Regions from separate parts of the Klebsiella variicola genome, predicted to be linked through region 1. Evidence: predicted binding sites of a transcription regulator. Region 1 holds the regulator's gene; each other region holds the start of a gene.
What was found. Region 1 encodes PurR, which represses purine synthesis genes. Its sites were predicted from a motif close to CANGCAAACGTTTGCNTG; they were not measured.

Region 2: a site for PurR is predicted at 1,667-1,684, ahead of glyA (serine hydroxymethyltransferase). Genes of this name have one in related genera too.
Region 3: a site for PurR is predicted at 1,936-1,953, ahead of purL (phosphoribosylformylglycinamidine synthase). Genes of this name have one in related genera too.

The regions. Positions count from the first base shown of each region.
Region 1 covers NZ_CP010523.2:2,389,227-2,392,508, forward strand. Annotated here, with positions in the region: gene punC (purine nucleoside transporter PunC) at 1-97, opposite strand, end outside; gene punR (DNA-binding transcriptional activator PunR) at 210-1,121, shown strand; gene purR (HTH-type transcriptional repressor PurR) at 1,141-2,166, opposite strand; gene cydH (cytochrome bd-I oxidase subunit CydH) at 2,459-2,551, shown strand; gene SP68_RS11225 (MFS transporter) at 2,719-3,282, shown strand, end outside.
Region 2 covers NZ_CP010523.2:1,301,994-1,305,275, forward strand. Annotated here, with positions in the region: gene glnB (nitrogen regulatory protein P-II) at 1-210, shown strand, start outside; gene hmpA (NO-inducible flavohemoprotein) at 285-1,475, opposite strand; gene glyA (serine hydroxymethyltransferase) at 1,801-3,054, shown strand; gene SP68_RS06275 (DoxX family protein) at 3,110-3,282, opposite strand, start outside.
Region 3 covers NZ_CP010523.2:1,292,437-1,295,718, reverse strand. Annotated here, with positions in the region: gene purL (phosphoribosylformylglycinamidine synthase) at 1-1,860, opposite strand, end outside; gene mltF (membrane-bound lytic murein transglycosylase MltF) at 2,036-3,282, shown strand, end outside.

The sequences.
Region 1 (3,282 bases):
TGGCGGCAAACGCCGGCAGGTACATATCGGTGGCCAGAAAGCCCAGCACGCTCAGGCCGGCCAGCCAGACTAAAAATCCTTTCCCAGGTTGTGACATAACGTTCTCATTTTTGGAGTACAGGTACGATGCCGCAGAGTGTAGGGAGTGCATTGTGGCTTGTGAAACGCTAATATTTGTCACATGCATTCAAAAATTTTGCAGGCAGAAAATGTGGTCTGAATACTCTCTGGAAGTGGTTGATGCCGTGGCCCGCAACGGCAGCTTCAGCGCGGCCGCGCAGGAGCTGCACCGGGTGCCCTCCGCCATCAGCTATACCGTGCGTCAGCTTGAAGAGTGGCTGGCCGTTCCCTTGTTTGAGCGCCGCCATCGTGATGTGGAGCTGACGCCCGCAGGGGTCTGGTTCTTACAGGAAGGGCGCTCTGTTATCAAAAAAATGCAGATCACCCGCCAGCAGTGCCAGCAAATCGCCAACGGCTGGCGCGGGCAGCTGTCGATCGCGGTGGATGATATTGTGAAACCGGCGCGGATGCGCCAGATGATCGTCGATTTCTATCGCCATTTTCCCGACGTCGAGCTCATCGTTTTCCAGGAAGTGTTCAACGGCGTATGGGATGCGCTGGCCGACGGCCGTGTAGAACTGGCGATTGGCGCAACGCGATCTATTCCGGTCGGGGGCCGCTATGCGTTTCGCGATATGGGGATGCTGAGCTGGGACTGCGTGGTGGCGAGCGATCACCCGCTGGCGAAGATGGAGGGACCCCTGAGCGATGATGTCCTGCGTAACTGGCCGTCGCTGGTGCGGGAGGATACGTCACGTTCACTGCCCAAACGAACAACCTGGCTGCTGGATAACCAGAAGAGGGTGGTGGTCCCCGACTGGGAATCGTCGGCCACCTGTCTGTCGGCGGGCCTCTGCGTCGGCATGGTGCCGAGCCATTTCGCCCGACCATGGGTAGATCGCGGCGTGTGGACCGCGCTGGCGCTGGAGAATCCGTTCCCGGATGCCGCCTGCTGTCTGACCTGGCAGCAGAGTGATGCCTCACCGGCGCTGAACTGGATGCTCGACTATCTGGGGGACAGCGACACGCTGAATCGGGAATGGCTGCGGGCGCCGGAGTGATCCGCGCCCGCCAGATGCCTTACCGACGATAATCGACAAACGGGCCATCCGCCACGGAGCGGCGTTCGACCAGACGAGGATGAACTTCGATAGACTGCGACTCTTCACGCTTATTAACGATACGATCCAACAGCATGTTAAATGCGGCTTCGCCCAGGGAATCTTTCGGCTGATGAATAGTGGTTAACGCCGGGCTGAAATAGCGGGCGTTACGCACATTATCATAACCGATCAGCGAAATGTCCTGCGGCACCCGCAGCCCCATTTCATCCGCCGCGCAGATAGCGCCCATCGCCATGATATCGCCGCCGCAGAACACCGCCGTCGGACGGTGCTGCTGGCTTAAGATCTGCTGCATAGCGCGGTAGCCGGACTCCGGCTCGAAGTCGCCCTGCACAATCCAGTTTTCCGGCACGCTGATATGCGCCTCTTTCATTGCCTGCATAAAGCCGGCCAGGCGGCCTGCGCCGGTGTTGCGCTCCAGCGGACCCGGGATCACGCCGATTTCACGATGGCCACGTTCAATCAGGTAGCGTCCGGCGATATAGCCGCCCTGGAAGGCGTTATCGATCACCGCATCGGTGAAGTCGGCTTTTGCTTCGCCCCAGTCCATCACCACCATCGGGATATGGCGATACTCTTCCAGCATGCTCAATACCGAATCCGGATATTCGGAACACATCACCAGCAGACCGTCGACACGCTTCTGCGCCATCATCGACAAATAGGCGCGCTGTTTTTCCGGATCGTTCCATGCGTTGCCGAGGATCAGGGTGTAGCCCTTCTGGAAGCAGCTCTTTTCAACAGACTCAATAATTTCAGCAAAATAGGCGGCTTCGCTACTGGTCGCCAGCAGACCAATCGATTTTGTATGATTGACTTTCAGGCTGCGGGCCACGGCGCTCGGCGAGTAGTGCAGCTCTTTGATCGCCGCCCACACCGCATTGCGCGTCTCTTCGGCAACGAAACGGGTTTTGTTAATTACATGTGATACAGTTGTAGTGGAAACGTTTGCGCGCTTCGCTACATCTTTAATAGTTGCCATTACATCTCACTCCATGCCTTGACCTGATCGCCTGATCATCGATACGTAAACGTTTGCCTACACACACCCTGAATACAATTTTCAACATTGCATCACGTCGGGAAAACGACACAGAACGACAGGAAGGGGTCAATGGCCGATACGCTTTTAAATTAGCGTGGGATTTTGTCCGATCTTGGGGCAAAGTGGAAGAGCAAAAATGTGCATCGCCCTAAATCCCGGAAGATTTTTGCGATTTTTTGTGCAAAAATGAGCAAGCTCACTTTTGGTGTGGGGATAACAAGAGGGAAAAATGATGGATACCAATTTAAAGTTTTCGCTGATCACCACGGTTATTGCCCTCGGCGTGATCGTTGCTTTCAGCCTGACCGCCATACTGCACTAATGTTCCAGTGAGGGAGGAGCGCGGCCTCCTCCCCGTATCCCGCCATTATTATCAATTCTGCAAAAATCTTTTGTCATTTCGTTCACTTTTGTTTTTTTGTGATTGATGTCATGCTTTTGACTTCTGATGTTACGCCGTCCTCTCTGACGGTCTGATGGAGTCATTGAATGAAAATCAACTTTCCTTTACTTGCGCTGGCGATCGGCGCCTTTGGCATCGGTACCACCGAGTTCTCCCCAATGGGATTGCTGCCGGTGATTGCGAAAGGTGTGGACGTCTCAATCCCAGTGGCGGGAATGCTGATCAGTGCGTATGCCATCGGCGTCATGGTCGGCGCGCCGTTGATGACCCTGCTGTTGTCACATCGCGCGCGGCGCAATGCGCTGATTTTTCTGATGGGGATCTTCACCGTCGGCAACCTGTTGTCATCCATTGCGCCGGATTACACCACCTTGCTGCTGTCGCGCATTATTACCAGCCTCAACCACGGTGCTTTCTTTGGCCTGGGGTCAGTGGTCGCAGCCAGCGTCGTGCCAAAGCATAAGCAGGCCAGCGCGGTAGCCACGATGTTTATGGGGCTCACCATCGCCAACATCGGCGGTGTACCGGCGGCCACCTGGCTTGGCGAAACCATCGGCTGGCGGATGTCCTTCCTGGCCACCGCGGGGTTAGGCCTGCTGGCGATGGTCAGTCTGTGGTTCTCTCTGCCGAAGGGCAGCGCCGGTGAGCGC
Region 2 (3,282 bases), 1.1 Mb from region 1:
GAGCTGTACCGCGGCGCGGAGTACATGGTGGATTTTCTGCCAAAAGTAAAAATTGAAATCGTGGTGACCGACGATATCGTCGATACCTGTGTGGATACCATCATCCGTACGGCGCAGACCGGCAAGATTGGCGACGGCAAGATCTTTGTCTTCGACGTCGCGCGGGTCATTCGTATCCGTACTGGTGAAGAAGACGACGCGGCGATTTAATCCTCGCTGCTCGCTGCAGTATTGCCGGGTGACGCTGCGCTTACCCGGCCTCCAAATCCCCGCGTCGTCGGGGCTTACAGGACCTTATGCGGGCCGAAACATTCGTAATGAATGTTGTCTTTATTAACCCCTAATTCTACCAGCTGCTTCGCTGCAAACTGCATAAACGCTACCGGGCCGCAGAGATAGAACTGCATCTGCGGGGCGCGAATATTGTCCGCCACTGCCGCTAAATCCATCAAACCTTCGCTATCAAAACGTCCAGTCTGACGGTCGGCTTCGCTCGGGTTGCGATACCACACGTGCGAGGTAAACGCCGGCAGCGCCGCGCCAAGCGCACTCACTTCATCGGCAAAGGCGTGAACGTCGCCATTTTCCGCCGCATGGAACCAGTTCACCTGACCCTGATGACCGCTCTTCGCCAGCGCATCCAGCATCGCCAGCATTGGCGTTTGCCCGACGCCCCCGGAGAGCAGGGTGACCGGCGTCTGTGGTTCAACGTTAAGGAAGAAGTCTCCCGCCGGGGCGGCTAAATAGACCACATCGCCTTCGCTGGCATGGTTATGCAGCCAGCTGGAAACCTGACCGCCGTCCTCACGTTTTACCGCGATGCGGTAGCCTTTGCCGTCTGCTTTGCGGGTTAAAGAGTATTGACGAATTTCCTGATAGTCGAAGCCTTCCGGTTTCAGCCAGATGGCCAGGTACTGCCCCGGCTGGTAATCGGCGACCGGCTGACCGTCGACTGGAGCCAACTCAAAGCTGGTGATAAGCTGGCTGCGCGGGGTTTTCTTCACGATGCGGAACGCGCGGGTCCCTTCCCAGCCGCCGGTTTTACTGGCGTTTTGCTGATAGATCTCGGCTTCACGGCCGATAAAGACGTTCGCCAGCACGCCGTAAGCTTTTCCCCAGGCATCAAGCACTTCCTGACCCGGGCTGAACATTTCATCGAGGGTCGCCAGCAGATGGCTGCCAACGATGTTGTACTGCTCCGGTTTGATCTGGAAGCTGGTGTGTTTCTGGGCGATTTTTTCCACCGCCGGCAGCAGGGCGGGCAGGTTATCGATATTGCTGGCGTAGGCGGCAATGGCATTGAATAACGCTTCGCGCTGATCGCCGTTGCGCTGGTTGCTCATGTTGAAAATCTCTTTGAGCTCCGGATTATGCGCGAACATACGATCGTAGAAATGGGCGGTGAGCTTTGGGCCGGTCTCTACCAGCAGGGGGATGGTGGCTTTGACCGTGGCGATGGTTTGAGCGTCGAGCATAGCGTGCTTCCTTGTGTGTTATCTTATTAATGCATTTTAAATGCATCTTATAGAAATAACCCTGCTATGTAAATGGTTCTTTAACACTTAACCCCGATGCCGTTACAACATGAAGAATTTGCATCACAAACCTGAAAAGAAATCCGTTGATAATGAGAGAGACGTTATTGCTCAAAGCCTTGTGTCATGCGGAGCCAATCGTTTGCGTAAAATCCTTTGTCAAGACCTGTTATCACAGAATGATTAGGTTATACTGTGGGCCGTTGTCCAATCGGACCGCCTTTTTAGGCCGAAATTTTATTGTTAGCTGAGTCAGGAGATGCGGATGTTAAAGCGTGAAATGAACATTGCCGATTATGATGCCGAACTGTGGCAGGCTATGGAGCAGGAAAAAGTACGTCAGGAAGAGCACATCGAACTGATCGCCTCCGAAAACTACACCAGTCCGCGCGTCATGCAGGCGCAGGGCTCTCAGCTGACCAACAAATATGCTGAAGGGTATCCGGGCAAGCGTTACTACGGCGGCTGTGAATATGTCGACGTGGTTGAGCAACTGGCTATCGACCGCGCGAAAGAACTGTTCGGCGCTGACTATGCTAACGTCCAGCCGCACTCCGGCTCTCAGGCTAACTTTGCGGTCTACACCGCGCTGCTGCAGCCGGGCGATACCGTGCTCGGTATGAACCTGGCGCAGGGCGGCCACCTGACTCACGGCTCTCCGGTTAACTTCTCCGGCAAACTGTACAACATCATCCCTTACGGTATTGATGAGTCCGGTAAAATTGACTATGACGACATGGCGAAGCAGGCTCAGGAACACAAACCGAAGATGATCATCGGTGGTTTCTCCGCTTACTCCGGTATCGTTGACTGGGCGAAAATGCGTGAAATCGCTGACAGCATCGGCGCTTACCTGTTTGTCGATATGGCGCACGTGGCAGGCCTGATTGCCGCGGGTGTGTATCCGAACCCGGTTCCGCATGCTCACGTTGTGACCACCACCACCCACAAAACCCTGGCGGGTCCGCGCGGCGGCCTGATTCTGGCGAAAGGCGGTAGCGAAGAGCTGTACAAAAAACTGAACTCTGCCGTGTTCCCAAGCGCGCAGGGCGGCCCGCTGATGCACGTTATCGCGGCCAAAGCGGTGGCGCTGAAAGAAGCGATGGAGCCAGAGTTTAAAGTTTACCAGCAGCAGGTTGCGAAAAACGCCAAAGCAATGGTGGAAGTGTTCCTGAACCGCGGCTACAAAGTGGTTTCTGGCGGTACTGAGAACCACCTGTTCCTGCTGGATCTGGTGGATAAAAACCTGACCGGTAAAGAAGCTGACGCCGCCCTGGGCCGCGCCAACATCACCGTGAACAAAAACAGCGTGCCGAACGATCCGAAGAGCCCGTTCGTGACTTCCGGTATCCGTATCGGTTCTCCGGCTGTGACTCGCCGCGGCTTCAAAGAAGCGGAAGTTAAAGAGCTGGCTGGCTGGATGTGTGACGTGCTGGACAATATCAATGACGAAGCGGTCATTGAACGTGTGAAAGGCAAAGTGCTGGATATCTGCGCACGTTTCCCGGTTTATGCGTAAGCGTTAACGTTGCAATAAAAAAGGCCGCGATTGCGGCCTTTTTTGTGTCTGCCGATTAGCGGCGGTCGAGCGAAATCGCGCCGGGGCCGGTAATCGCCAACAGCAGAAAAGCGCCGGCAATACTGACGTTTTTCCAGAAATTAATCATGTTCGGCAATACCGCATCGCCGGTCATATCCCAGTAATGATGGCCAATCACCGCCGTACCCAGCGTATAAAAAATAAAGA
Region 3 (3,282 bases), 1.1 Mb from region 1:
TTTCAGGGTCTGCACATCGCGGGTCATTTTCGGCGTTTTGCCGAGCAGAACGTCCAGCGGCAGGTCGATCGGCTGATCGTTAAAGTGGCTGTCGCTCAGGCTCAGGTGCTGCTCCGCGGTAGCTTCGCCGATAACGGCATAAGGCGCGCGTTCGCGGCGACACAGTTCGTCGAACAGCGGCAGGTGCTCCGGGGCGACCGCCAGAACATAACGCTCCTGCGATTCGTTACACCAGATCTCTAGCGGGCTCATCCCTGGCTCATCGCTGAGAATATCGCGCAGCTGGAATTTACCGCCGCGGCCGCCGTCGCTCACCAGCTCCGGCATGGCGTTGGAGAGACCGCCCGCGCCAACGTCGTGGATAAAGAGGATCGGATTGGCGTCGCCCAGCTGCCAGCAGCGGTCGATCACTTCCTGACAGCGGCGTTCCATTTCCGGGTTGTCACGCTGTACGGAGGCGAAATCGAGGTCGGCATCGGACTGGCCGGAGGCCATAGAAGAGGCCGCGCCGCCGCCGAGGCCGATGTTCATCGCCGGGCCGCCCAGCACGATCAGCTTCGCCCCGACGGTAATCTCGCCCTTCTGCACATGCTCGCCGCGGATGTTGCCGATACCGCCGGCCAGCATGATCGGTTTGTGGTAGCCGCGCAACTCTTCGCCATTGTGGCTGGTGACTCTCTCTTCATAGGTGCGGAAGTAGCCGTTCAGCGCCGGACGACCAAACTCGTTGTTAAACGCCGCGCCGCCCAGCGGGCCTTCGGTCATGATGTCCAGGGCCGTGACAATGCGGTCCGGTTTACCGAAATCTTCTTCCCACGGCTGCTCGAAGCCCGGAATACGCAGGTTGGAAACCGAGAAGCCCACCAGGCCCGCTTTCGGCTTCGCGCCGCGGCCGGTGGCGCCTTCATCACGGATTTCGCCGCCGGAGCCGGTTGCCGCGCCCGGCCATGGAGAGATGGCCGTCGGGTGGTTATGGGTTTCCACTTTCATCAGAATGTGCGCCGGCTCCTGATGGAAGTCGTAGCGCCCGGTCTGGTGGTCGGCAAAATAGCGCCCCACTTCAGACCCTTCCATCACCGCGGCATTGTCTTTATAGGCCGACAGGACGTAGTCCGGCGTTTTTTCGAAGGTGTTTTTGATCATTTTGAACAGCGACTTCGGCTGCTGTTCGCCGTCGATGATCCAGTCGGCGTTGAAAATCTTGTGGCGGCAATGCTCAGAGTTCGCCTGGGCGAACATATACAGCTCAATATCGTTCGGGTTGCGGCCCAGACGGGTAAACGCATCCTGCAGGTAGTCAATTTCGTCATCTGCCAGCGCCAGCCCCAGACGGAGGTTGGCGTCAATCAGCGCCTGACGGCCTTCGCCCAGCAGGTCAACGCTGGTGACCGGCGTCGGCTGATGATGGGCAAACAGCGTCTCGCCCGCTTCCAGGGCGTCGAAGACGCTCTCCATCATGCGGTCGTGCAGTTCCGCCGCCACGGCAGTCCACTGCGCTTCGGTCAGGGTTGAGGCTTCAACGTAATACGCCACGCCGCGCTCCAGGCGCACGACCTGAGTCAGACCGCAGTTGTGAGCGATATCGGTAGCTTTAGAAGACCAGGGAGAGATGGTGCCAGGGCGAGGGGTCACGAGCAGTAATTTACCGGTCGGGGTATGGCTGCTTAAGCTCGGGCCATACTGAAGCAGTCGCGCCAGGCGCTCGCGATCGTCAGCGCTCAGCGGGGCGTTCAGATCGGCAAAATGAATATACTCGGCATATATGGCGCTTACCGGAAGGTTGGCCGCCTGAAATCGTGCCAGCAGTTTATTGATACGGAATGCCGACAGTGCAGGTGAACCACGCAAAATTTCCATCATAAGTCTCTCGTCTTCGAAGCTTTCAGGGTGAGCCAGGGGGGGAAACGGGCGTCATTATAGTGAATCCTGCGCCCCGACGAAACCGTTTGCGTAGAAATAAAATCATTGATGCTGTTTATCAATAAATGTGACGACCATCGCGAATAAGTTGCCAACTGGCGCATTCTTAAGCAGAATGCCGCACATTCGACGACAACCTTGCGTTTTTTCCGGACATCGCCTGCTGAGGAACCTGAAGCTGCAGAAGATTAACGCTCTGAAAAAATTAAAGATTAATTATCTGCTGATCGGCATTGTCACCCTTTTGCTGGCGGCGGCCCTGTGGCCGTCAATCCCCTGGTCCAGTAAACCCGAGAACCGGGTGGCGGGTATTATCGCTCGCGGCGAGCTGCGCATCAGCACCATCAACTCGCCGATGACCTTCGCCACCATGAACGATAAAACGTTCGGTCTGGATTATGAACTGGCGAAGCAGTTTGCTGACTATCTGGGCGTGACGCTTAAGATAACCGTCCGGCAGAATATCAGCCAGCTGTTTGACGACCTCGACGACGGTCAGGCCGATATGCTGGCTGCCGGTCTGGTTTATAACCAGGAGCGGGTGAAAAACTACCAGGCTGGCCCCACCTACTATTCTGTTTCCCAACAGCTGGTCTATCGTGTCGGTAATATCCGGCCGCGCACTCTCGCGTCGCTAACCGCCGAGCAACTCACTATCGCTCCGGGCCACGTGGCGATCAATGACCTGCAGGCCTTAAAAGCGGAGAAATATCCGGATCTTGCCTGGCGCGTGGACGAGAAGCGCGGTACCACGGCGCTGATGCAGGCGGTGATTGACGGCAAACTCGATTACACCGTCGCCGATTCGGTGGCCGTCAGCCTGTTTCAGCGCGTCCATCCGGAGCTGGCGGTGGCCCTGGATATCACCGACGAACAGCCGGTCACCTGGTTTAGCGCCCGGGGCGAAGATAATTCGCTGTCGGCCGCAATGCTTGATTTCTTCAATAACATTAATGAAGACGGGACGCTGGCGCGCCTGGAGGAGAAATACCTCGGCCACGGCAACGACTTCGATTATGTCGACACCCGCACCTTCCTCCGTGCAGTGGAAAATATTCTCCCGGACGTGCAGCCGCTATTTGAAAAGTACGCCCGCGAGATTGACTGGCGCCTGCTGGCCGCGATCGCCTGGCAGGAATCCCACTGGGATCCGCAGGCCACTTCCCCCACCGGCGTGCGCGGCATGATGATGCTGACGCGCAACACCGCGCAAAGTCTGGGACTGACTGACCGGACCGATGCGGCGCAGAGTATCGACGGCGGCATGCGCTATCTGCAGGATATGATGGATAAAGTGCCGGATTCGATTCCGAAAGACGAACGCATCTGGTTTGCGCTGGCTGCTTACAATATGGGCTATGC